DNA from 3 places in the Streptacidiphilus jeojiensis genome. Region 1 is predicted to be linked to each of the others. Evidence: predicted binding sites of a transcription regulator. Region 1 holds the regulator's gene; each other region holds the start of a gene.

Region 1 (7,452 bases):
TCGCTGATCTCCACGTAGAGGTCGCCGGCCGGGCCGCCGCCGGGGCCGACCTCGCCCTCGCCGGCCAGCTGGATCCGGGTGCCGTTGTCGACACCGGCCGGGATCTTCACGGTCAGCGTGCGCCGGGCGCGGACCCGGCCGTCACCGGCGCACTCCGGGCAGGGGGTGGGCACCACGGTGCCGAAGCCCTGGCACTGCGGGCACGGGCGGGAGGTCATGACCTGGCCCAGGAAGGACCGGGTGACCTGGGACACCTCGCCGCGGCCGCGGCACATGTCGCAGGTCTGCGCGGAGGTGCCCGGGGCGGCGCCCTCGCCGTTGCAGGTGGTGCAGACGACGGCGGTGTCGACCTGGATGTCCTTGGTGGTGCCGAACGCGGCCTCTTCGAGGTCGATGTCGATCCGGATCATCGCGTCCTGGCCGCGCCGGGTGCGCGAGCGCGGCCCGCGCTGGCCCCCGGACGCGCCGAAGAAGGCGTCCATGATGTCGCTGAAGCCGAAGCCCGCGCCCGCACCGAAGCCGCCGGGGCCCGCGCCGCCGCCGCTCGCCGAGAGCGGGTCCCCGCCCAGGTCGTAGACCTGCCGCTTGTTGGGGTCGGAGAGGACCTCGTAGGCGGCGTTGATCTCCTTGAACCGCTCCTGCGTCTTCGGGTCGGGGTTGACGTCCGGGTGGAGCTCGCGCGCCAGCCGGCGGAACGCCTTCTTGATCTCGTCCTGACCCGCGTCACGCCGGACGCCGAGTACCGCGTAGTAGTCCGTGGCCACCAAAATGCTCCGCTTGTTTCCGTTTCGAGGGGTCCAGAGGACTGCTAGGACGCAGCCAGGATCTGACCGACGTATCGTGCAACGGCCCGGACGGCGCCCATCGTGCCCGGGTAGTCCATCCGCGTCGGTCCGACCACGCCCAGTTTGGCGACGGTCTCGTCGCCCGAACCGTAGCCCACCGACACGACCGACGTGGAATTCAGCCCTTCGTAGGCGTTCTCGTGACCGATCCGAACCATCATGCCCGCGTCGCCGGTCTCGCCGAGCAGCTTCAGCAGGACCACCTGCTCCTCCAGCGCCTCCAGTACCGGGGCGATGGTGAGCGGGAAGTCGTGCGGGAAGCGGGTCAGGTTGGCCGAGCCGCCGATCACGACCCGCTCCTCGGTCTGCTCGGCCAGCGCCTCGAACAGGGTGCTGAGGACGGCCGTGACCGCGCCCCGGTCCTCCCGTTCGAAGCTCTCGGGCAGGTCCTGGAGCAGCGTCGGCACCTCGACGAAGCGCTGCCCGCCGGCCCTGGTGTTCAGCCGGGAGCGAAGATCCGCGAGGACGGTCTCGCCGACCGCAGTGGGGCAGTCGATGAGCCGCTGCTCCACCCGTCCGGTGTCGGTGATCAGCACCAGCATCAGCCGGGTCGGCGTCAGCGCGACCAGTTCGACGTGGCGGACCGTGGACCGGGACAGCGAGGGGTACTGCACCACCGCGACCTGCCGGGTCAGCTGCGCCAGCAGCCGGACCGTGCGGGCCACCACGTCGTCCAGGTCGACGGCGTGGTCCAGGAAGCTGCCGATCGCCCGGCGCTCGGCCCCGGACATCGGCTTCACCTCGGTGAGCCGGTCGACGAAGAGCCGGTAGCCCTTGTCGGTGGGCACCCGGCCCGCACTGGTGTGCGGCTGGTGGATGTAGCCCTCGTCCTCCAGCGTCGCCATGTCGTTACGCACCGTGGCCGGCGACACGCCGAGGTTGTGGCGTTCCACCAAGGCTTTGGAGCCGACCGGCTCCTCGGTGCCGACGTAGTCCTGGACGATGGCACGCAGAACCGCCAGCTTGCGGTCGTCGAGCTTGCGCTCCTCAAGCACGGGGCACGCACCTCACTCCCTACCGGTCCTGCCGGGCGCCGGGCCGAACACTCTGGCCAGAACTGGCACTCTGGATGAATGAGTGCCAAGAGCTGTGCGGCCAGTGTAAGGCGCGAGGGTACGCGACCGGAACGCCTGGGCCGTCCCGTACGTACCTGTTGGTAGGCCCGAACAGGGCAGAATTGGGTAGCACGCACATTTTCGAGGAGGGGCCATGGCCAGGACACGCTTCGCACCGGACCGCGGACTGACGAGCCGGATGCTGATGACGATGTTCTTCATCGGCCTGCTGTACGTGGTGTTCGTGGGCGCACTGATCGTGCTGCTGAAGGGCGCCTGGCCGTTCGTGGTGATCATCGCCGGCGGCCTGTTCATCGCCCAGTTCTGGTTCAGCGACAAGATCGCGGCCTTCAGCATGGGCGCCCGCGAGGTCTCCGCCCAGGAGTACCCGGAGCTGCACGGCACGGTGGACCGGCTCTGCGCCCTGGCGGACATGCAGAAGCCCAAGGTCGCGGTCGCGCAGAGTGACATCCCCAATGCCTTCGCCACCGGACGCAACGAGAAGAACGCGGTGGTGTGCGTGACCACCGGTCTGCTGCGCCGGCTGGAGCCGGAGGAGCTGGAGGGCGTGCTGGCGCACGAGATGTCGCACGTCGCGCACAAGGACGTGGCGGTGATGACCATCGCCGGCTTCCTGGGCGTGCTGGCCGGCATCATCACCCGGGTCGGTCTGCAGTTCGGCATGTTCGGCGGCTTCAGCAGCCGCGACGACCGCGACGGCGACAACACGGCGGTGGCGGCCTTGATCGTCATCGGCGTCAGCGCCGTCGTCTACACCATCAGCTTCCTGCTGACCCGGCTGCTCTCCCGCTACCGCGAGCTCTCCGCCGACCGCTCGGCCGCGCTGCTGACCGGCCGGCCCTCGGCGCTGGCCTCGGCGCTCACCAAGGTCAGCGGGCAGATGGCGGCCATTCCCACCCAGGACCTGCGCCGGGCCCAGCCCTTCAACGCCTTCTACTTCGCCCCGGCGGTCTCCGCCCGCCAGGTCGCCAGCCAGGCCTTCTCCACCCACCCCTCGCTGGAGAAGCGGCTGGAGCAGCTCGGCCGGATCAGCGCCGAACTGGGCCGTCAGTAACCCCGCCCTTCATCTGCTGTCTGAGTCACCTGCCCTCTGATCACCTGCCCTCTGAGGAGCGAACCCATGGGCTTCCTGGACGCCCTGCTCGGCCGCACCAAGCCCGTCAAGCCGGACCTCGACCAGCTGTTCGGGCTGCCCTCGGCCGCGATCACCCTGGAGGCGGCGGCCGGCTTCAAGCCCACCGGCGTCGGCTCGGTCTGCTTCGCCTCCGTGGAGGGCGGCGCCTTCGCCCAGGTCCAGCAGGACGTGCAGGCACTGCTGGACGCCGACGTGGAGCGCGGCGGCATCGCCATCGAGTCCAGCCGGGACTCCTACGGCTACTCCTGGATGACCGCCCGTCAGCCCGCCGAGGACATCGTCTCGCTGGTCAACGACGTCCACGCGATCAACTCCGCGCTGGAGAGCACCGGCTTCGGCCCGCAGCTGCTCTGCTCGCTGGTGAACTTCACCGACGCCCAGCAGCGTCCGCTGGCGCTGGTCTACATCTACAAGCGCGGCAGCTTCTACCCCTTCGCCCCCAAGCCCGGCGGCGGGGAGCGGCGCGACAACGCGCTGGAGCTGGAGATCAAGGCGATGCTCGGCAACGACCTGCGGGTCGAGCAGGACCTGACCCGCTGGTTCCCGGTCTGGGGAGCGCCCGGCCTGTGACCCGGACCTACGACCTGACCCCGCCCTGGAAGCGCTCCACCCCCGCCCCCGAGCTGCCCGCCGAGCGGGACCTGGTGGTGGAGGAGGTGGTGACCGGTTTCTGCGGCGCCGTGGTGCGCTGCGAGAAGACCGCCGAGGGCTTCACCGTGACGCTGGAGGACCGGCACCGCAGGCTGCGGGTCTTCCCGATGACCCCGAGCGGCTTCCTGGTGGACGGCAAGCCGGTCACCCTGGTCCGCCCGGGATCGGTCGCCGCGCCGGTGCCGGTCGCCCCGGCCCGCACCGCCTCGGGGTCGGTGGCGGTCCAGGGCGCGCGGGCCCGGGTGGCGCTGCCCAGCCGGATCTACGTCGAGGGCCGCCACGACGCCGAGCTGGTCGAGCGGGTCTGGGGCGACGACCTGCGGATCGAGGGCGTGGTGGTGGAGTACCTGGAGGGCATCGACGACCTCCCGGCCATCGTCGCCGAGTTCGCGCCGGAACCGGGGCGGCGGCTGGGCGTGCTGGTGGACCACCTGGTCCCGGGCAGCAAGGAGTCCCGGATCGCGGCACAGGTCGGCGGCGCCGACGTGCTGGTGGTCGGCCACCCCTACATCGACGTCTGGGCGGCCGTGAAGCCCTCCTCGGTGGGCATCGCGGCCTGGCCCGACGTGCCCCGCGGCGAGGAGTGGAAGGAGGGCGTCTGCCGCCGCCTCGGCTGGCCGGTGGACACCCCCGCCGCCTGGAAGCGCATCCTCGCCTCGGTGGACTCCTTCAGGGACCTCGACCCGGCCCTGCTGGGCCGGGTCGAGGAGCTGATCGACTTCGTGACGGACGGTCAGAGCGTCGGGTAGCTGGGGAAGGTGCAGCTGGGGACCGAGCCTGAGCCGGCCACCGTGCTGGTGCTCACGCCGGTGCCGGTGGGGCTGAGGTTGCTGTTGTAGAGGCCGACCGCCGCGTAGGAGGCGGTGGCGGCGGTGGTGTCCAGGCTGACGTTCTCCAGGGTCAGGCCCAGCGGGTGGGAGGCGTTCAGGCCGACCAGGGTGGACTTGGCGCCGCTGACCGAGCTGGTGGACTTCAGGCCGTTGACGACGATGTCGGTGAAGTACGGGGTGTAGGAGCCGGTGCCGGAGGAGTAGTGGGTGTCAAAGACCAGCGGGGCCTTCACCGCGGTCAGGCAGTTGGAGGTGTAGGTGACCTTGGAGACGGTGCCGCCGCTGGCCGCCGAGGACTTGATCCGCAGCCCGGTGCTGCTGGAGCTGACGTTGCCCGCGCTGTCGGTGCCGGTGACGGTGTTGCCGGAGACCAGGACGTTGCTGACGCCGCTGTAGGTCTCCGAGCCGATGGAGATGCCGTGGGTGCCGTAGAAGTGGTTGCCCTTGACGGTGATGTTGCTGCTGGCCTTGGAGCCGCCCTTGATGGCGATGCCGTCGTCGCCGTCCTGGATGTAGGAGTCGGCGATGGTGACGTTGGTGGCGCCGGCCGGGTCGATGCCGTCGGTGTTGCGGGCGGTGGCCGGGGTCTTGATCCGGACACCCCAGGCGGTGAAGCCGTCGCCGCCGTTGAAGACCACGTGGAAGTTGGCGGCGTTGAGCAGGTCGATGTCGTAGAGCGTGAAGTTGTCCGAGCTGTTGATCTGGACCAGCCGGGGGTTGTTCTGGTTGGAGCCCGCCGCCTGCGCGGCCGTGGCCAGCCCCCACCAGGTGGTGCTGGTGCCGAGGATGTCGTCCTCGCCGCGGCCGTCGATCCGGCCCTGCTGACCGCTCGAGTTCTGGACGCCCTCGATACCGGCGTCGTCCCCGCTCACGGTGATCAGCGGACTGCAGCCGCCCTCGCTGCTGGACAGCGTGCCGCAGGTCGGCTTGCCGCTCACCTGGTAGTCGGCGGCGTTCAGCGAGCCGTACAGGGTCACCGTCGCGTTGATCACCAGCACCTCGCCCGCGTGGACCGTGACCGGCCCGGACAGGAACGCCTTGTGGGTGGAGTCGGTGGCCGCCAGCACCACCTTCTTGCCGGTGCCCTTGCAGGCGTCCAGCGCGGCCTGGATCCGCGCGGTGTCCGGCGGGGTGGTCTCGTTCGCGGTGCTGGAGAAGCCGTTGGCCATGGTGAGCCCGGACCTGAGGGTCTGGCAGGTGCCGCTCGGCAGTACCGGCTGGGTCACCGTACGGGTGTCGCCGGTGGCCACGGCCGGGACTGCGGTGGTGGCGGCGCCGGCGTTGGCCACCACCAGCCCGCCGCCCACCAGCGCGGCGACGCCGGTGGCGACGGCGATACGGGCCTTGGTGTGCTTGCTCTTGCGGTGCATGAGGGTTCCTCGGAGAAAGTGGGATGAGAGAGGTGGAGGGGGTGCGACTACTGGATCGGGTTCCAGCCGTCGGTCCCGGCCAGGTACCTGGCCGCCGTGTAGTTGGCGGCCTGAGCTGCCGTCAACTGCGGGCTGCCGGTGTAACTGCCGGATCCTGCACCGGTGTTGAGGTAGGACTTGAACCGGGCCGAGGTCCAAGCGAACCCGCTCATGTCGGTCCACGGCGTGGCCGCCTTGATCGCGGCCGGCAGCACCGTGTTGCGGACCACCACCTGGGCGACCGCGGTGCTGTTGGTGTGCCAGGGCCGCCCCAGGTAGTAGGTGTTGGCGGCGGCGGTGCTGTAGACCGTGCTGTTGGTGATGAGGAAGCCGTAGGTCTTCGACGAGTCGGTGTTCGCCGCGGTGAGGAAGCCGTTGAGGCCCCCGGCCGCCGCGCCGTCGTCGATGGCCTGGATGTTGGCGTGGTCGAAGACGGCGGTCGCGTTGCCGAAGATGAAGTCGACGTCGCCCTTGATGAAGACGTTGGAGAAGTACTGCCTGGTCTGCGCGGTGGCGCTGGGCGACCAGGCCAGCAGGGTGTCCTGGTGGCCCAGGAAGCGGTCGTTGCGGTAGACCTGCCGGTCGCCCTCGGCGTTGAGCGCCACCGCCTGCCCCGCGGTGATGCTGGGATTCGCGGCCTTGCTGAAGGAGTTGGTGACGGTGATGTTCTCCACCGTCACCCCGGCGGCGGCGAAGGTCGCGGTGGCGCTGCCCAGGGTGCCGTAGGTCGTCCCGTCCGACTTGGGGGTGCCGGAGGCGTTGCCGTAGGTGATCACCACGTCCTCGGGGTTGCCGGTGGCGCCCTTGACGGTCAGTCCGGTCTTGGTGACCGGGACCGAGACCACCTCGTGGTACGTGCCCTTGGCGATGCTGATGGTGTCCCCGGCGGCGGCCGCGTTCACCGCCGCCTGCACGGTGGTGTACTCGGCGCTGCCGTCGGCGGCCACCGTGAGGGTGGCGGTCGAGGCCGCGTCCGCGAACAGCGGCACCGCCGCCGCACCGCCGACGGCGGCCAGCACGGCGCCGGCGGCGACCAGCCTGCGGGTGGTCCGGGAACGGCGGTGGTGCTGCTGCGGGGTGGCACGGTCGAGGTCTGGCTCAGGCACCGGGTCGGCCCTTCGTACGGTCGGCTTCAGCGCCGCTGCAGGCAGCGCTCTTGACCTCCAGTGGTCCGACCGCGCGAAGAGGTTGCCCCGTTCACAGAACCTTCACCTGCAGCACCGTTGGGGGCGCGGGGAACTGCGCGACCGGCCAGGCAGGGCCCGCTAGTGGGTGGCGGCGAAGTTCCCGTAGACCTCGGCCCCGGAGCCGTGGCCCGTGGCGGTGGCCCGGTAGGTGTCCTGGCCGGCGTCGCGGCCGCCGGCCGCGTGGTTGTACTGCCCGGCGAAGACATAGCTGCCCGGGGCCAGCGTCGCCCCCGGCTTGAGCTTGAACTCGTAGACCAGGGTGCCGTTCCGGCTGGTGACCGTGGTGTCGAGGTCGGCGGCGGGGACGGTGGACCAGGCA
Region 2 (7,452 bases), on a different contig from region 1:
GGCCGCAGCGCTGGACGCCGCCGGGATGCCCTACCTGGACCCCGGCACCGAGACCTCCGCCGACTCCCGGCTCACCCTGGTCCCGGCCTCCCTGGCCAAGGGCCTGGAGTACGACTACGTCGTCCTGGACGAGCCGGCCGCCATCGTCGACGCCGAGCCCGACCCCCGCACCGGCCTCCGCCGCCTCTACGTCTGCCTCACCCGCCCGGTCTCAGGCCTGACCGTCCTCCACACCCGCCCACTCCCGGCCGCACTCATCAGCTGACGGGCAGCCACGACAGGGGCGCGGGGAACTGCGCGACAAACCATGCACTCAGGTGCACGCCGAACCGCGCGGTTCCCCCACCCCCGGTGGTCCCCGTCAGGCCGCCGCGTGCGCCTCGGAGTCCACCAACCGCCGCCACTCCTGCACCAACCCGGTGTCCACCGGCGTGTCCCACCCCCCGCTACGGACCATCCCACCCACGTGGAACCCGTCGATCCCCTGCGCCAGCAGCCCCGGCACATGCTCGGCCTTGAGCCCCCCGCCCACCAGGATCCGCGGCCGGTACCCCGGCTCCCCGGCCCTGGCGACCTCCGCCGCCAGCACCCCGAGCCCGTTGGCGACCCCGGTCGCCGCCCCTGCGGTCAGCACCGTGTCCAGCCCCGGCAGCCCGTCGATCGCGGCCCGGACCGCCTCCCGGTCCGCCGCGTTGTCCAGGGCCCGGTGGAACGTCCAGCTGCAGCCGGGGATCGCTTCGAGGACCGTCCGCACGGCGTCCAGGTCGACCGTCCCCTCGGGGGTCAGGAAGCCCAGCACGAACTCCTCCGCGCCCTCGGCGCGCAGCGCCTCGGCCTTGCGCGTGAGGGCGTCCAGATCGCGCGGCAGGAAGCCGTCCCCGTCGCGCAGCATCACCCTCAGCGGGATGTGCACAGCGGCACGAATCCGGGCGAACTCCTCGACGGAAGGGGTCAGTCCGTCGGCCGCCATGTCACCGGCCAACTCCAGGCGGTCGGCACCACCGGCAGCCGCTGCCACCGCATCCTGCGCGGACGTGGCGATAACCTCGAAGATTGGTCTAGACATATTGCTAAGCCTGCCATATCCGGCCGCCGCACGGCGAGTCCTGATCGTCCCTTGATCGCATGAACTCCACGACCACTCTGGTCAACAATGGCCTCATGCCGACGCCCCCGCACCCCGACACCGCGCTAGCCGCGGCACTGCTGGACCGCTGGACCGCCCTGCTCGGACGGGTCGCCGCCCCCGGGTCGGCGGCCTCCGCACCCTTCGGCGACGAACTCCTCCGCCGCTGGTCCGAGCCCCAGCGGAAGTACCACACGCTGCGCCATCTGGCCGCCGTCCTGGACGTCGCCGACGAGCTCGCGGACGAGGCGGAGGACCCCGACGCGGTCCGTCTCGCCGCCTGGTTCCACGACGCCGTCTACGCGCCGGAGCGGTCCGAGAACGAGGAGCGCAGCGCGAGGCTCGCCGAACGGGTGCTGACGGAGGCAGGGGTTCCGGCTACGGTCACCGCGGAGACGGCCCGACTGGTCCGGTTGACCGCCACCCACGAGGCGGCCGCGGGCGACCGTAACGGCGCCGTCCTCTGCGATGCGGACCTGGCGGTTCTGGGCGGCACACCCGCGGCCTACGCCGCGTACGCGGCGGCCGTCCGCGAGGAGTACGCCTTCGTCCCCGACGACGCCTTCCGCGAAGGTCGCGCGGCGGTCCTGGAGCAACTCCTCGCTCTCCCTCGCCTCTACCGCACCCCTGCTGCGCAGTCCGTATACGCCGTCGCGGCCAGGAGCAACCTCCTGTGGGAGCTGAGCGCTCTACGTCCGTAGCTGGCTTGTCGCGCAGTTCCCCGCGCCCCCAGGGGCCTGCAACTGGCTCAGTTGCACATGCCCATAGGGGCGCGGGGAACTGCGCGAACAGCAACCACCCCGAACGCTCACCGCGCCCGCTTACGCCGCCGCAGTCCCGCCTCCGTCAACCTCCGGACCAGCTCACGACTGCTCACAGCCTCCGCCCCTGCCGCCACCGCCGCCGCGTACAACCGCTCGGGCACGTCGTAGTGATCCCGCTCGAACCCCCGCTCCGGCACCCCCAGCGCCCGCGCGAACTCATGCAGCTCCTCCAGCGAGCTGTCACTGACCAGGTGCGACCACATGCGCCCGTGCCCCGGCACCGCCGGCGGATCGATCAGGATCATGCCGGACCCAGGCTCCCGACAGGGGCGACCACGATGCCCTCCTTCTCGCAGACCCAGTGCGGGTCAGGACCGAGCTCCGGCTCCACACTGAGCGCCTGGAGCTCGCCCTCCACCGCGCAGGACCCGCACAGCGGCCAACGCCCGTAGGAGTCCAGCAGGGCGTCCTGGATGTCCTGGGCGACCAGCCCCAGCAGGAACTCCGCGCCGTCCGGCCACTGCTCCACCCACCAGCGCCGCTGCGCCACCGCGTCCTCCAGCAGCGAGACCACCCCGGCATCGGCGATGTCGCGGGTGGTCAGGTCGCGCAGCACCCCGGCCCGGGCGCTGTGCAGTGCGGTCTCGACGGTCTCGGCATCCATACCCCCATGATGCCGCGAGGCGGCCCTCCCCTTGACCGGGGAGGACCGCCTCGCAGTTCGAACAGGTTGGAACGACTGATCCGGAGGATCAGAAGTCCATGTCGCCACCCGGCATGCCGCCGCCCGCGGGGGCACCGGCCTTCTCGGGCTTGTCGGCGATGACGGCCTCGGTGGTGAGGAAGAGCGCGGCGATGGAGGCCGCGTTCTGCAGGGCGGAGCGGGTGACCTTGGCCGGGTCGATGATGCCGGCCGCGATCAGGTCCACGTACTCGCCGGTGGCAGCGTTCAGGCCGTGGCCGGCCGGAAGGTTGCGCACCTTCTCCACCACGACGCCGCCCTCGAGGCCGGCGTTGAAGGCGATCTGCTTGATCGGGGCCTCAAGGGCGACCTTGACGATGTTGGCGCCAGTGGCCTCGTCGCCCTCCAGCTCCAGCTTGTCGAAGATGATCCCGGCCTGCAGCAGCGCAACGCCACCACCGGCGACGATGCCCTCCTCGACAGCGGCCTTCGCGTTGCGGACGGCGTCCTCGATGCGGTGCTTGCGCTCCTTGAGCTCGACCTCGGTCGCGGCGCCGGCCTTGATGACGGCCACGCCGCCCGCGAGCTTCGCCAGGCGCTCCTGGAGCTTCTCGCGGTCGTAGTCCGAGTCGCTGTTCTCGATCTCGGCGCGGATCTGGTTGACCCGGCCGGCGACCTGGTCGCTCTCGCCGCCACCGTCGACAATGGTGGTCTCGTCCTTGGTGATGACGACCTTGCGGGCGCGGCCCAGCAGCTCCAGACCGGCGTTCTCCAGCTTGAGGCCGACCTCCTCGGAGATGACCGTGCCGCCGGTGAGGATGGCGATGTCGCCGAGCATGGCCTTGCGGCGGTCGCCGAAGCCCGGGGCCTTGACGGCGACGGACTTGAAGGTGCCGCGGATCTTGTTGACGACCAGGGTCGACAGGGCCTCGCCCTCGACGTCCTCGGCGATGATCAGCAGCGGCTTGCCGGACTGCATGACCTTCTCCAGGATCGGGAGCAGGTCCTTGACCCCGCCGATCTTGGAGTTGGCGATCAGGATGTACGGGTCCTCGAACGAGGTCTCCATACGCTCCAGGTCGGTGGCGAAGTAGGCGGAGATGAAGCCCTTGTCGAAGCGCATGCCCTCGGTGAGCTCGAGCTCCAGGCCGAAGGTCTGCGACTCCTCGACGGTGATGACGCCTTCCTTGCCGACCTTGTCCATCGCCTCGGCGATGAGCTCGCCGATCTGCGGGTCGGCGGCGGAGATGGAGGCGGTGGAGGCGATCTGCTCCTTGGTCTCCACGTCCTTCGCCAGCTCCAGCAGCTGCGCGGAGACGGCCTCGACGGCCTTCTCGATGCCGCGCTTCAGAGCCATCGGGTTGGCGCCGGCGGCTACGTTGCGCAGACCCTCGCGGACGAGGGCCTGGGCGAGCACGGTGGCGGTGGTGGTGCCGTCGCCCGCGACGTCGTCCGTCTTCTTGGCGACCTCCTTGACGAGCTCGGCACCGATCTTCTCGTACGGGTCCTCGAGCTCGATCTCCTTGGCGATGGAGACACCGTCGTTGGTGATCGTGGGGGCGCCCCACTTCTTCTCCAGGACGACGTTGCGGCCCTTGGGGCCGAGCGTGACCTTGACAGCGTCGGCGAGCTGGTTCATCCCGCGCTCAAGGCCGCGACGAGCTTCCTCGTCGAACGCAATGATCTTGGCCATGGAAGTGGTCCTCCCGGACAGGGTGGCTGCGTGTGGACCGCGCTGGCGCCCGCGACGGACGGACCCGGCCTGCGGCGGTCACTTCCCGCCGCGTCCGGGGCCTCACCTACCCGGCCCGTTGTCACTCTCTACCTCAGAGTGCTAACGCCAATGATTAGCACTCTGCCCCCTTGAGTGCAAGCAGATGGGTGATCAGACAGCCGCCTGCCGGGGACCCCGGACGCCGGTAGGCCCGCACCCCGAGGGGTACGGGCCTACCGGAAGACCTGCGTTGTGCTTCGTTCGGAACGAGGCTCGGCCGGTCCTGTCACTAGTCAGCGATCGCTCACCGAGCGGTCACACCACGCGGACCATGTCCGCCTGCGGACCCTTCTGACCCTGCGAGATCTCGAACTCGACCCGCTGGCCCTCTTCGAGCGACCGGTACCCGTCCATCTGGATCGCGCTGTAGTGGACGAACACGTCCGCACCACCGTCGACCGCGATGAAGCCGTACCCCTTCTCCGCGTTGAACCACTTGACGGTGCCCTGAGCCATTCCAAACTCCCCTATTACTGGCCCTTTCACGGACCGCACTCCGCGGACCGGACCGAAGGCGCCGCGCAACCCGCAACGCTTCGACCGACGCTGAATGTATCCACTCGGGTGCCCTCAGCAACAGGGCATAAGTGAGGGAATTCTTGGGAGGCCTTAACGGGCGGAGCGATTGTTATCGCAACAAAGGTCCGCAAAATGACCCGGACATAGTGGACCTATGTGTCATTTCGCTTAAGAATTTCTGACGCCCCAGTGACAGCTCTGCGCCCACCGCTGTCTCAGTCAACGGGACAGGTGGGGATTGGCCGCTCAGCAACAGGGGTAACCGGAAGCCACTCTACCTCTCCCGGACCACCGCACCGCACCGGGGCACGGCCGGCCCTCGACGGGGCGCACCACGAGGGGAGGTGACAAAGCGAAAGCCGGGACGCCCCCGAAGGGACGCCCCGGCCTGCCCGCGATTACTGCGGCGAATTTCAGCCACCCGCGACGGCGGGAATGATCGAGACCCCGGCGCCGTCCGGAGTGGCCGTTTCCAGGCCGTCGGCAAAGCGCACGTCGTCCTCGTTCACATACACGTTCACAAAGCGGCGCAGCTTGCCGCTGTCGTCGAGGATCCGGCCGCGGATGCCGGTGTGGTTGGCCTCCAGGTCGTCGATGACCGCGGCGAGGGTGGCACCCTCGGCCGCGACCTCGGCGGCACCGCCGGTGTAGGTGCGGAGGATCGTCGGAATGCGGACGGAGACACTCATGCGAGGCCAGCCTCTCGGAACGAGTCAAGGGTGGGACGGATGGTGGCGGACAGGCCGGTGGTGGGCTCCACCGCGTCCAGGGTCTTCAGACCGTCGCCGGTGTTGAGGACCACGGTCTCGGCGGTCGGGTCGAGCAGCCCGTTCTTGATCAGCTTCTGCAGCACGCCGACCGTCACCCCGCCGGCGGTCTCGGCGAAGATGCCCTCGGTGCGGGCCAGCAGCTTGATCGCGTCCACCACCTGCTCGTCGTTCACATCCTCGACCGCGCCGCCGGTGCGCCGGCAGATGTCCAGGACGTAGGGGCCATCGGCCGGGTTGCCGATGGCCAGCGACTTGGCGATGGTGTCGGGCTTCTGCGGCCGGATCACGTCATGGCCGGCCTTGAAGGCCACCGAGACCGGGGAGCAGCCCTCGGCCTGGGCCCCGAAGATCTTGTACGGCTTGTCCTCGACCAGGCCGAGGGCGATCAGCTCCTTGAGCCCCTTGTCGATCTTCGTCAGCTGCGAGCCCGAGGCGATCGGGATCACGATCTGGTCCGGCAGCCGCCAGCCCAGCTGCTCGCAGATCTCGTACGCCAGGGTCTTGGAGCCCTCGCCGTAGTAGGGGCGCAGGTTGACGTTGACGAAGCCCCAGCCCTCGCCGGCCGGGTCGCCGATCAGCTCCGAGCAGAAGCGGTTCACGTCGTCGTAGTTGCCCTCGATGCCGACCAGCTCGCCGCCGTACACCGCAGCCATCACGATCTTGCCCTGCTCCAGGTCGTGCGGGATGAACACGCACGAGCGCAGCCCGGTCCTGGCGGCGGCCGCGCCGACCGCGCCGGCCAGGTTGCCGGTGGAGGAGCAGGAGAGGGTGGTGAAGCCGAAGGTGCGGGCCGCCTCGACGGCGATCGCGACCACCCGGTCCTTGAAGGAGTGGGTGGGGTTGCCGGAGTCGTCCTTGACGTACAGGCCGCCGGTGACGCCCAGCTCGCGGGCCAGGTTGTCGGCCTTGACCAGCTTGGTCCAGCCGGGGTTCAGGTTGGGCCGGGAGGCGACGTCGGCGGGGACCGGCAGCAGCGGCGCGTAGCGCCAGATGTTGGTGGGGCCCGCCTCGATGCGGGCGCGCAGTGCCTCGGGGTCACCGGTGGGCAGCTCGTAGGCCACCTCGAGGGGTCCGAAGCACTCGATACAGGCGAAGTCCGGAGCGAGTGCGGTACGCGCGCCGCACTCCCGGCAGGACAGCGCGACGGCGGGTCCGAAGGATTCGGCGGTCACAACGGACTCGGTGGTTACAGCAGCCATGATGGCGAGGCCCTCTCTCCTCATCTTCCCCGCGGCGCGTCTCGCCGCAGGACGGAATTGGCACCTTCCCCACCAGGGCCTCAACAGCTTGAGCTGCGGCTTTGCTGGCAGGAGGGTTGCCGGGACTTCAACGGGCCGTTCCCTCAGTCCCTCTGGATGAGCTCTATGGCGATCCGGGCTCCGCAGCTCGCTGCGGACGCTGCCCGGAAGGCATTTGTGGTGACAACGGTTAGACCCGCCGTGCGGCGGCAACGTGTCGTCCCCAAGACTGTAACCGAAGCCCCGCCCACCGATCACTGGCTGTCCGCGAGGCGAGACACCCGGCACCACCGGAGTTCCGGTGCCACCACCCGAGGAGTCCTGTGCTTGACGAGGTCGCCGACTGGCTGCGCCGCCGCTCCTGGACGGCCGCCGACCGACCGCTGCCGGACCTGCTGGCCGCCAAGCAGGCCGGCGGCACCACCGTCAGCGTGGTGCTGCCCGCGCTGGACGAGGAGGCCACCGTCGGCGGGATCGTCGCCGCGATCCGCCGCGAGCTGATGGAGGCCGTGCCGCTGGTGGACGAGCTGGTCGTGGTCGACTCCGGATCCACCGACCGCACCGCGCAGGCCGCGGCCG
Region 3 (7,452 bases), on a different contig from region 1:
GTACTGGTGCGGCCGGTCCCCGGTGCGGCTCCCAGCAGCAGCAGCCGGTTGGCGTGCAGCATCCGGCGCAGCGTCAGGTATCCCTGCGGCTCCTCGTAGTACCGCCGCAGCCGCCGCAGCTCCTCCGCGGGCACCGGCCCGCTGCGCGCCGCGGCGCTCGGCCGGCCGGCGCCCAGGTTGAGGTTGAACACATCGCCGATCTGGGCGCGGTGGAACACCGAGCTGACGAAGCTGTTGAGGTCGCCGCCGGCCCGGAAGCTGGCACGGGTGGAGCTGCGGGCCCGGGACGCCGCGGCCATGTCGGCGGCCTGCTCGTCCGCCTCGCCGTCCTGGCCCTCGCCCAGCGGCTTCCTGGCGAGCTCCCGGAACCGGTCGGCCTCGCGTTCGGCCTCGGCCTGCTCGACCTTCCCGTCCCGGCCCTCGTCCCGGCCCTGGCCCTCGCCCTGGTCCGCGCCCCTGCCCTCGCCCTGCTCCCGGGCGCCCTCGGCACCCTCGACGTGCTCCCCGCCCCGATGGGGCCGCTGCGCTTCGACGGCACCGCCGTCCGGGTCGTCAGGCACGGTCGCCCCCACCGAAGTTGTTGGTGCGGCCGATGTGGGTCGGGCCCTCGTAGCGGTTGTGCGAGTTGAACGAGACGTCGCCGTTGTCGACCCGGACCCGCGCCAGCGGGTCCGGGCCCTCCCGCCCCGCCTCCCCTGCCTGCTCCTCCGCGAAGCCCGCAGCCCCCGCGGACCCGGCAGCCTCCGGCTGGGCCGTCTCGTCCGCCAGTACCGGCGCGGGACGCCCCGGCAGCATGAACCAGGCGGTCGCGGGCCCCTCCTTCAGCTGGACCCGGGCCGGGACGTACTGGTCCGGGTCGATGTAGCGGCCGCCCGGCAGCACCACCTCGGCGTGCAGCCGGTCCGAGGTGACCAGGACCAGGTCGGCACGGGCCTGTTCCAGCGCCAGCCGCGCAGTGCGGCAGTCGGCCAGCCGGCAGGCCAGGTCCACCGCCTGCCCGCTGATCCCCTCCTCGTCGTGCCGGACCGGCCCGACGTGCATGCCGACCCGCAGCCCCAGCGGCCGCTCCTGCCCCGCGTTCTCCTCCTTGAGCAGTTCGTTCACCTCGACCACCCACAGCCCCAGCATCCGGCTGGGCGGCATCCCGGCCAGGGCGGCGAGCACCCCGTCCCCCCGGTCCTCAAGGTGCAGCGCGCCCTCGGTGATCCGGGCGTACTCGAAGGCCCCGTGCACCACGCGGTAGAGCTGCCTGCGCATCCGGGTCTTGGCGGCGTCGTCGTACTGCCCCGAGCCGCGGGCGTCCACGCTCACCACCAGTTCGTAGACGCCTTCGCTCCCGCTGCTGCCGTTGGTCGCTTCGAGCACGATCCCCCCTGGTGGTGTGCCGGCGGTGCTGCTTCTGCTGTTGCTGTGTTCTGTGCTCGAATCCCAGTCTTGGTCGCTGTGGTCGCGGTGTCTGTGACCGTTTACAGGTTCCGGTCCGCCGCTCGGCGTTCGCCGGTGCCGCCGTCCGCCCCGTCCGCCAGCAGCTTCAGCAGGGCGGGTTCGAGGATCTCCACCCTGCGGTTGCCGGTGCGCACCACCTGCTGGTCGCGGAGCAGGCGAAGTGCCTTGGCCACGGCTTCCCTGGTCGCGCCCACGGTCGCGGCGAGTTCGTCCTGGGGCAGGTGCACGACGGCGGTCGGCGGTTTTCGGCCCCGGCGGTCGGAGGGGCCGGCCGGGGTGTAGGGGCCGGTGCCGTTCACGGTGCTCAGCTCGACCAGTCGGGCGGCGAGCCTGCGGAGCACGGTCATGGAGGCGAGCGCCGAGCGCTCGCTGTCGGCGCTGCGCAGGCGGGAGGCCAGCTGGCGCATCACCAGGGCGCCGATGCGGGGATTGACCGCGAGGAAGCGACGGAAGCTGTCGCCCGGAACCACCACTGCCTCGACCGGTCCGAGCGCTCGTACGGTGGCGCTTCGAGGACGGTTGTCGAGGGCTGCGAGCTCCCCGAGTAACTCGCCGGGGCCGCGGATCCCGAGGATCAGCCGGGTGGCGCCGCGGTCGGTGCTCACCGAGACGGTGGCCCAGCCGTCGAGGAGCAGCAGCACATGGGTGCTGCGGTCACCCTCGACCATGAGACCGGTGTCGGCGGGGAGACTTCGGCGTGGGCCCAGCGCCAGGAAGGCTTCGTACTCCTGGCGGGTGAGCGCACGGGCAAAGGCCTGGTCGTCGCCGAGTAACCCCATGAACACCCCCCCGGGTGAGCCTTGGCTGGATACCGATGGTGACAGAGCCGGGCGCACAGGGGGATGACTTTAGGTCACGCTGGGATCACTATTGTTTCCAACGTGCGGTGGAAATAAGGAATTTCGGTGCGGTCAGGCGGCCGGGGAGCTGCTTCCCGAGCTGGAACCGGTGCTGCTCCCGGTGGACGGCGCGGGGCTGGAGCTGCCGCCCGAGCTCGACGACGAGTCGCCGGACGAGGACGTCGAGGAGGCCGCGGCCGGCTTGGCCGCCCCCACCGTGCTGCTCGAGGACGAGCGGCTGTCGGTGCGGTAGAAGCCGCTGCCCTTGAAGACCACGCCGACTGCGGAGTAGATCTTGCGAAGCCTGCCGTTGCACGTCGGGCAGACGGTCAGGGCGTCGTCCGTGAACTTCTGGACCGCCTCGAGGCCGTTGCCGCACTCGGTGCACTGGTACTGGTACGTCGGCACTGTCTTTTCCTCCTGGCTGGCACTCTCGCCTGATGAGTGCTAACGACGGTCAATGATGCGGTATTCCGCGGCGATAGTCCACCGTGACCACTGTGAGCTGTGGCAATGCGAGCCGTGACGCCTCCGCGACGGTCAGTAGCTGTCCCGCTGTTCGAGCCAGCCGGCGAGCTTGCCGCCCCGGTCGACGGCGCGCAGCCGGCGCTCGGCGCGGTCCCGCACCTGGTCGGTGGTGACCACCAGCAGGTCGTCCCCGGCCCGCAGCACGGTGGTGGGTCCCGGGACGAAGCTGGCGCCGTCCCGGACCACCAGGGTGACCGCGGCGCCCTTGGGCAGCCGCAGCTCGCTGACCTCCACGCCGGCGATCCTCGACCCGGGGGCCAGGGTCAGCGACAGCAGGTGTCCGCGCAGCCGTTCCACCGGCGCGGACTCCACGTCGAGCCGGTCCGCGTGGCCCGGGTCGCCGATCCGCAGCCGTCGCGCCACCCAGGGCAGCGTCGGGCCCTGGACCAGGGTGAACACCACGACCAGCAGGAACACGATATTGAAGAGCTGGTGCGCGCCCGGCACCTGTCCGACCACCGGGATGGTGGCCAGCACGATGGGCACCGCCCCGCGCAGCCCGGCCCAGGAGAGCAGGGTCTGCTCGCGCAGCGTGATGCCGAACGGGGTCATCGTCAGCAGCACCGACAGCGGCCGGGCCAGGAACACCAGCACCAGGCCGACGACCAGCGCCGGGACGATCGCGTCGCCCATGGTGTGCGGCGTCACCAGCAGCCCGAGCAGGACGAACATGCTGATCTGGGCGATCCAGGCGAGCCCCTCGGCGAAGCCGCGGGTGGCCGGTCCGTGCGGCAGTCGGGAGTTCCCCAGCACCAGGGTGGCGATGTAGACGGCGAGGAAGCCGGAGCCGTGCAGCAGGGCGCCGCCCGCGTAGGCGAGCAGGGCCAGCGCGGTCACCGCGATGGGGTAGAGGCCGGAGGAGGGCAGCGCGACCCGGCGCAGCGCCAGCGAGCCCAGCCGGCCCACGGCGAGCCCGATGACCAGGCCGATGGCCAGCTGCATGGCGATCGAGCCGACCAGCACGTACCAGCTGTCGATGGGACCGGTGGTGGCGAAGGCGACGACCAGGATGACCACCGGGGCGTCGTTGAAGCCGGACTCGGCCTCCAGCAGCCCGCTGAGCCGGGACGGCAGCGGGACCCGGCGCAGCACCGAGAAGACCGCGGCGGCGTCGGTGGACGAGACCACCGCGCCGAGCAGCAGCGACAGCCGCCAGTCGGTGCCGACCAGCAGGTGCGCGCCCAGGGCGGTGACCCCGACGCTGACGCCGGTGCCGAGGGTCGCCAGCACCGCGGCGGCCGGGGCCGCCGGTCTGATGCTGGTCCAGTTGGTGCTCAGGCCGCCCTCGGCGAGGATGACCACCAGCGCGGCGTAGCCGAGCACCTGGGTGAGTGACGCGTTGTCGTATCCGACGCCCAGTCCGTCCTGGCCCAGCCCGACGCCGATGCCGAGGTAGAGCAGCAGGCTGGGCAGGCCGCTGCGGGAGGCGAGCCGCACGGCGGCCACGGCGACGAGGAGGACCAGGGAGAAGGCGAGGAGCAGGGTGTCGAGATGGTGGACTGTCACTCAGGGGCACCTCACAACGGCAGGCGTCAGACGGGCAGTCAGATAATTACTCTGTCTAACATTTTACCTTGCCTTGGTGATCTCTTGTCCAGGGTGAAGAATCTGGGCGAATGCGGAGGCCGATACCAGTCATCGGGCCGTTCGGTTCAAGTGTTAGCGTCGGCTCCGCCGCACAGCACCGCGCCCTCAGGCGGCGGACGAGCCCCTGCCCCACAAGGACCCTGATGCCCCGCACCAAGAAGTTCCGCCGGCTCCGACTGCTGGTGATCCTTGTCGTCCTGCTGCTGGTCGCCGGCGCAGGACTCGGCGGCTGGCTGGGGGTGAGGACCGTCAAGTCCTCGTTCCCGCAGACCACCGGCACGCTGCGGCTCGCCGGGCTCTCGGCGCCGGTCAGCGTGGACCGCGACAGCAAGGGCATCCCGCAGATCTACGCGAACACCCCGGCGGACCTGTTCAAGGCCCAGGGATACGTGCAGGCGCAGGACCGCTTCTGGCAGATGGACGTCGACCGGCACATCACCGCGGGCACCCTGGCCTCGATGTTCGGCAAGGGACAGGTGGAGACCGACGCCTTCATCCGCACCATGGGCTGGCGCGACGTGGCACAGCAGGAGTACGACACCAAGCTCGACGCCACCACCAAGCAGTACCTCCAGGACTACGCGGACGGCGTCAACGCCTGGCTCGCCGAACACCCCGGCGGGGCCGGCGCCTCGCTGGAGTACGCGCTGCTCGGCACGGCCTACAGCGGCTACAAGCCGGCGCCGTGGACCCCGGTGGACTCGGTGTCCTGGCTGAAGGCGATGGCCTGGGACCTCAGCGGCAACATGCAGCAGGAGATCGACCGCTCGCTGCTCTCGCAGAAGCTCAGCAAGGAGCAGATCGCGGAGCTGTACCCGTCCTACCCGTACAGCACCAACAGCACCATCCTGAAGACCGGAACGGTCACCGACGCCGGCACCGCCAAGGCCACCTACCACCCGGCGGCCGGTGACGGGTCGTCGGGCTCCTCGGGCTCGTCGGGCGGCTCGTCCGGCAGCGGCGGAAGCAGTTCCGGCACGACGACCCAGGCCTCCTCGACCACCGGCAGCAGCGGCGCCGTCTCCAGTGCGGTGCAGGCCTCGCAGGCGGCGACCACCCAGCTCGCCGCCAACCTGGACAGCATTCCCGCGCTGCTCGGCGACCCGGGCCAGGGCATCGGCTCCAACTCCTGGGTGGTCTCCGGCAGTCACACCACCACCGGCGAACCGCTGCTGGCCAACGACCCGCACCTGGGCCCGGGGCTGCCGTCCATCTGGTACCAGATGGGCCTGCACTGCAACGTCGTCAACGCGGCGTGCCCGTACGACACCACCGGCTTCACCTTCGCCGGGATGCCGGGCGTGGTGATCGGCCACAACCAGTCGATCTCCTGGGGCTTCACCAACCTCGGCGCCGACGTCCAGGACCTCTACCTGGAGCAGGTCACCGGGGACGACACCTACCTGTACGACGGCAAGAACAAGAAGTTCACCACCCGCCAGGAGGTGATCAAGGTCGCCGGGGGCGCCGACCAGACCATCACCGTGCGCAGCACCGCCGACGGCATGCCGATCATCTCCGACCACAGCACCGAGCAGCAGTCGGTCGGCCAGGACGCCCCGGTCGACGGCACCGCGCCACCGCGCAACGGCGGCTACGCCATCGCGCTGCGCTGGACCGCGCTGGACCCCGGCAACACCATGGACGCCGTCTTCGAGCTGGACCGGGCCACCGACTTCACCCAGTTCAAGGCAGCCGCGCGGGACTTCGCCGTGCCGGCGCAGAACCTGATCTACGCCGACACCGCCGGGAACATCGGCTACCAGGCCCCCGGCCAGATCCCGATCCGCGCCAAGGGCGACGACGGCACCTACCCGATGCCGGGCTGGACCGACCAGTACCAGTGGAAGGGCTTCATCCCGCAGGCGGCGCTGCCGTACGTGGAGAACCCCGCCTCCGGGTACATCGTCACCGCCAACCAGGCCGTGGTGGACACCTCCTACCCGTACGAGCTGACCGACGACTGGGGCTACGGCACCCGGTCCCAGCAGATCACCGACCTGATCAAGTCCAAGCTGGCGAACGGCGGCAAGATCTCGCCGGACGACATGCAGAGCATGCAGACCGACGACACCAGCGTGATGGCGCAGACCCTGGTGCCCTACCTGCTCAAGGTGCCGCTGAGCGACCCCTACTACAAGGACGCGCAGCAGCTGCTGAAGGACTGGAACTACAAGCAGGACGCCGGATCGGCGGCCGCCGCGTACTACAACGCGGTCTGGAGCAACCTGCTGCACCTGGCCTTCGACGAGCAGTTCCCGGCGCAGGTCCGGGCCACCACCGACTGCGTGCTGCAACTGCCGGCCGGCACCGCGCAGGTGCCGGTGGACGGGGTGAACGCGGCGCCCAAGCGGGTCTCGGTCTGCGGCACCCGCAGCCCGGACCAGGCCCAGCCGGACGGCGGCGACCAGTGGACCACCGTGGTCACCGCGCTGCTGAAGCAGCCCAACAGCGACTGGTGGACCTACACCGACGCCCAGGGCGCGCAGGTCCAGGGCCTGGACAACATGCTGCTCAAGGCCATGGTCGACGCCCGCAAGCAGCTGACCTCGCTGATGGGCAAGGACATCAGCACCTGGAGCTGGGGCCGGATCCACACGCTGACCCTCAAGGAGCAGACCCTCGGCACGGACAACTCCTCGATCTTCTCCGGCCTGGTGCACAAGCTGCTCGACCGCGGGCCGTACCAGCTGGACGGCAGCAGCGCGGCGGTGGACGCCACCGGGTGGGACGCCGCGGCGGGCTACCAGGTGGACTGGGCGCCCTCGATGCGGATGGTGGTGGACCTGTCCGACCTGGACGCCTCACGCTGGATCAACGTCGGCGGCGCCTCCGGCCACGCCTACAGCGCCCACTACAACGACCAGACCCAGCTCTGGGCCGAGGGCCAGCTGCTGACCTGGCCGTTCGCCAAGAGCGCGGTGCAGGCGGCGACCGTCGACAAACTGACACTGACGCCGTAGCCGGGCGGCCAGCCGGGGGCGCGGGGAACTGCGCGCCCAGCCATCCACGGTCCGCAGCCGAGATCCGTCAGAGTTGCCCGAACCCCTGA

Evidence for each region. Region 1 encodes HrcA, which represses chaperone genes, less so after heat shock. Its sites were predicted from a motif close to TTNGCACTCNGNNNNNCNGAGTGCNAA; they were not measured.
Region 2: a site for HrcA is predicted at 4,420-4,446, ahead of groL (chaperonin GroEL). Genes of this name have one in related genera too.
Region 3: a site for HrcA is predicted at 2,710-2,736, ahead of ABUW04_RS26270 (FmdB family zinc ribbon protein). Genes of this name have one in related genera too.

Annotation. Positions count from the first base shown of each region.
Region 1 covers NZ_JBEUKS010000009.1:248,490-255,941, forward strand. Annotated here, with positions in the region: gene dnaJ (molecular chaperone DnaJ) at 1-764, opposite strand, end outside; gene hrcA (heat-inducible transcriptional repressor HrcA) at 809-1,840, opposite strand; gene htpX (zinc metalloprotease HtpX) at 2,055-2,975, shown strand; gene pspAB (PspA-associated protein PspAB) at 3,042-3,626, shown strand; gene ABUW04_RS25230 (DUF3097 domain-containing protein) at 3,623-4,456, shown strand; gene ABUW04_RS25235 (glycoside hydrolase family 28 protein) at 4,441-5,907, opposite strand; gene ABUW04_RS25240 (pectinesterase family protein) at 5,955-7,052, opposite strand; gene ABUW04_RS25245 (hypothetical protein) at 7,212-7,452, opposite strand, start outside.
Region 2 covers NZ_JBEUKS010000010.1:233,250-240,701, forward strand. Annotated here, with positions in the region: gene ABUW04_RS26805 (HelD family protein) at 1-265, shown strand, start outside; gene ABUW04_RS26810 (copper homeostasis protein CutC) at 362-1,066, opposite strand; gene ABUW04_RS26815 (HD domain-containing protein) at 1,162-1,827, shown strand; gene ABUW04_RS26820 (DUF4031 domain-containing protein) at 1,935-2,195, opposite strand; gene ABUW04_RS26825 (hypothetical protein) at 2,192-2,554, opposite strand; gene groL (chaperonin GroEL) at 2,643-4,265, opposite strand; gene ABUW04_RS26835 (cold-shock protein) at 4,602-4,802, opposite strand; gene ABUW04_RS26840 (MoaD/ThiS family protein) at 5,279-5,554, opposite strand; gene thrC (threonine synthase) at 5,551-6,834, opposite strand; SAM riboswitch class I at 6,852-6,997, opposite strand; gene ABUW04_RS26850 (glucosyl-3-phosphoglycerate synthase) at 7,197-7,452, shown strand, end outside.
Region 3 covers NZ_JBEUKS010000010.1:93,877-101,328, reverse strand. Annotated here, with positions in the region: gene ABUW04_RS26285 (hypothetical protein) at 1-560, opposite strand, end outside; gene ABUW04_RS26280 (hypothetical protein) at 553-1,365, opposite strand; gene ABUW04_RS26275 (Crp/Fnr family transcriptional regulator) at 1,467-2,225, opposite strand; gene ABUW04_RS26270 (FmdB family zinc ribbon protein) at 2,358-2,693, opposite strand; gene ABUW04_RS26265 (potassium/proton antiporter) at 2,826-4,319, opposite strand; gene ABUW04_RS26260 (penicillin acylase family protein) at 4,544-7,363, shown strand.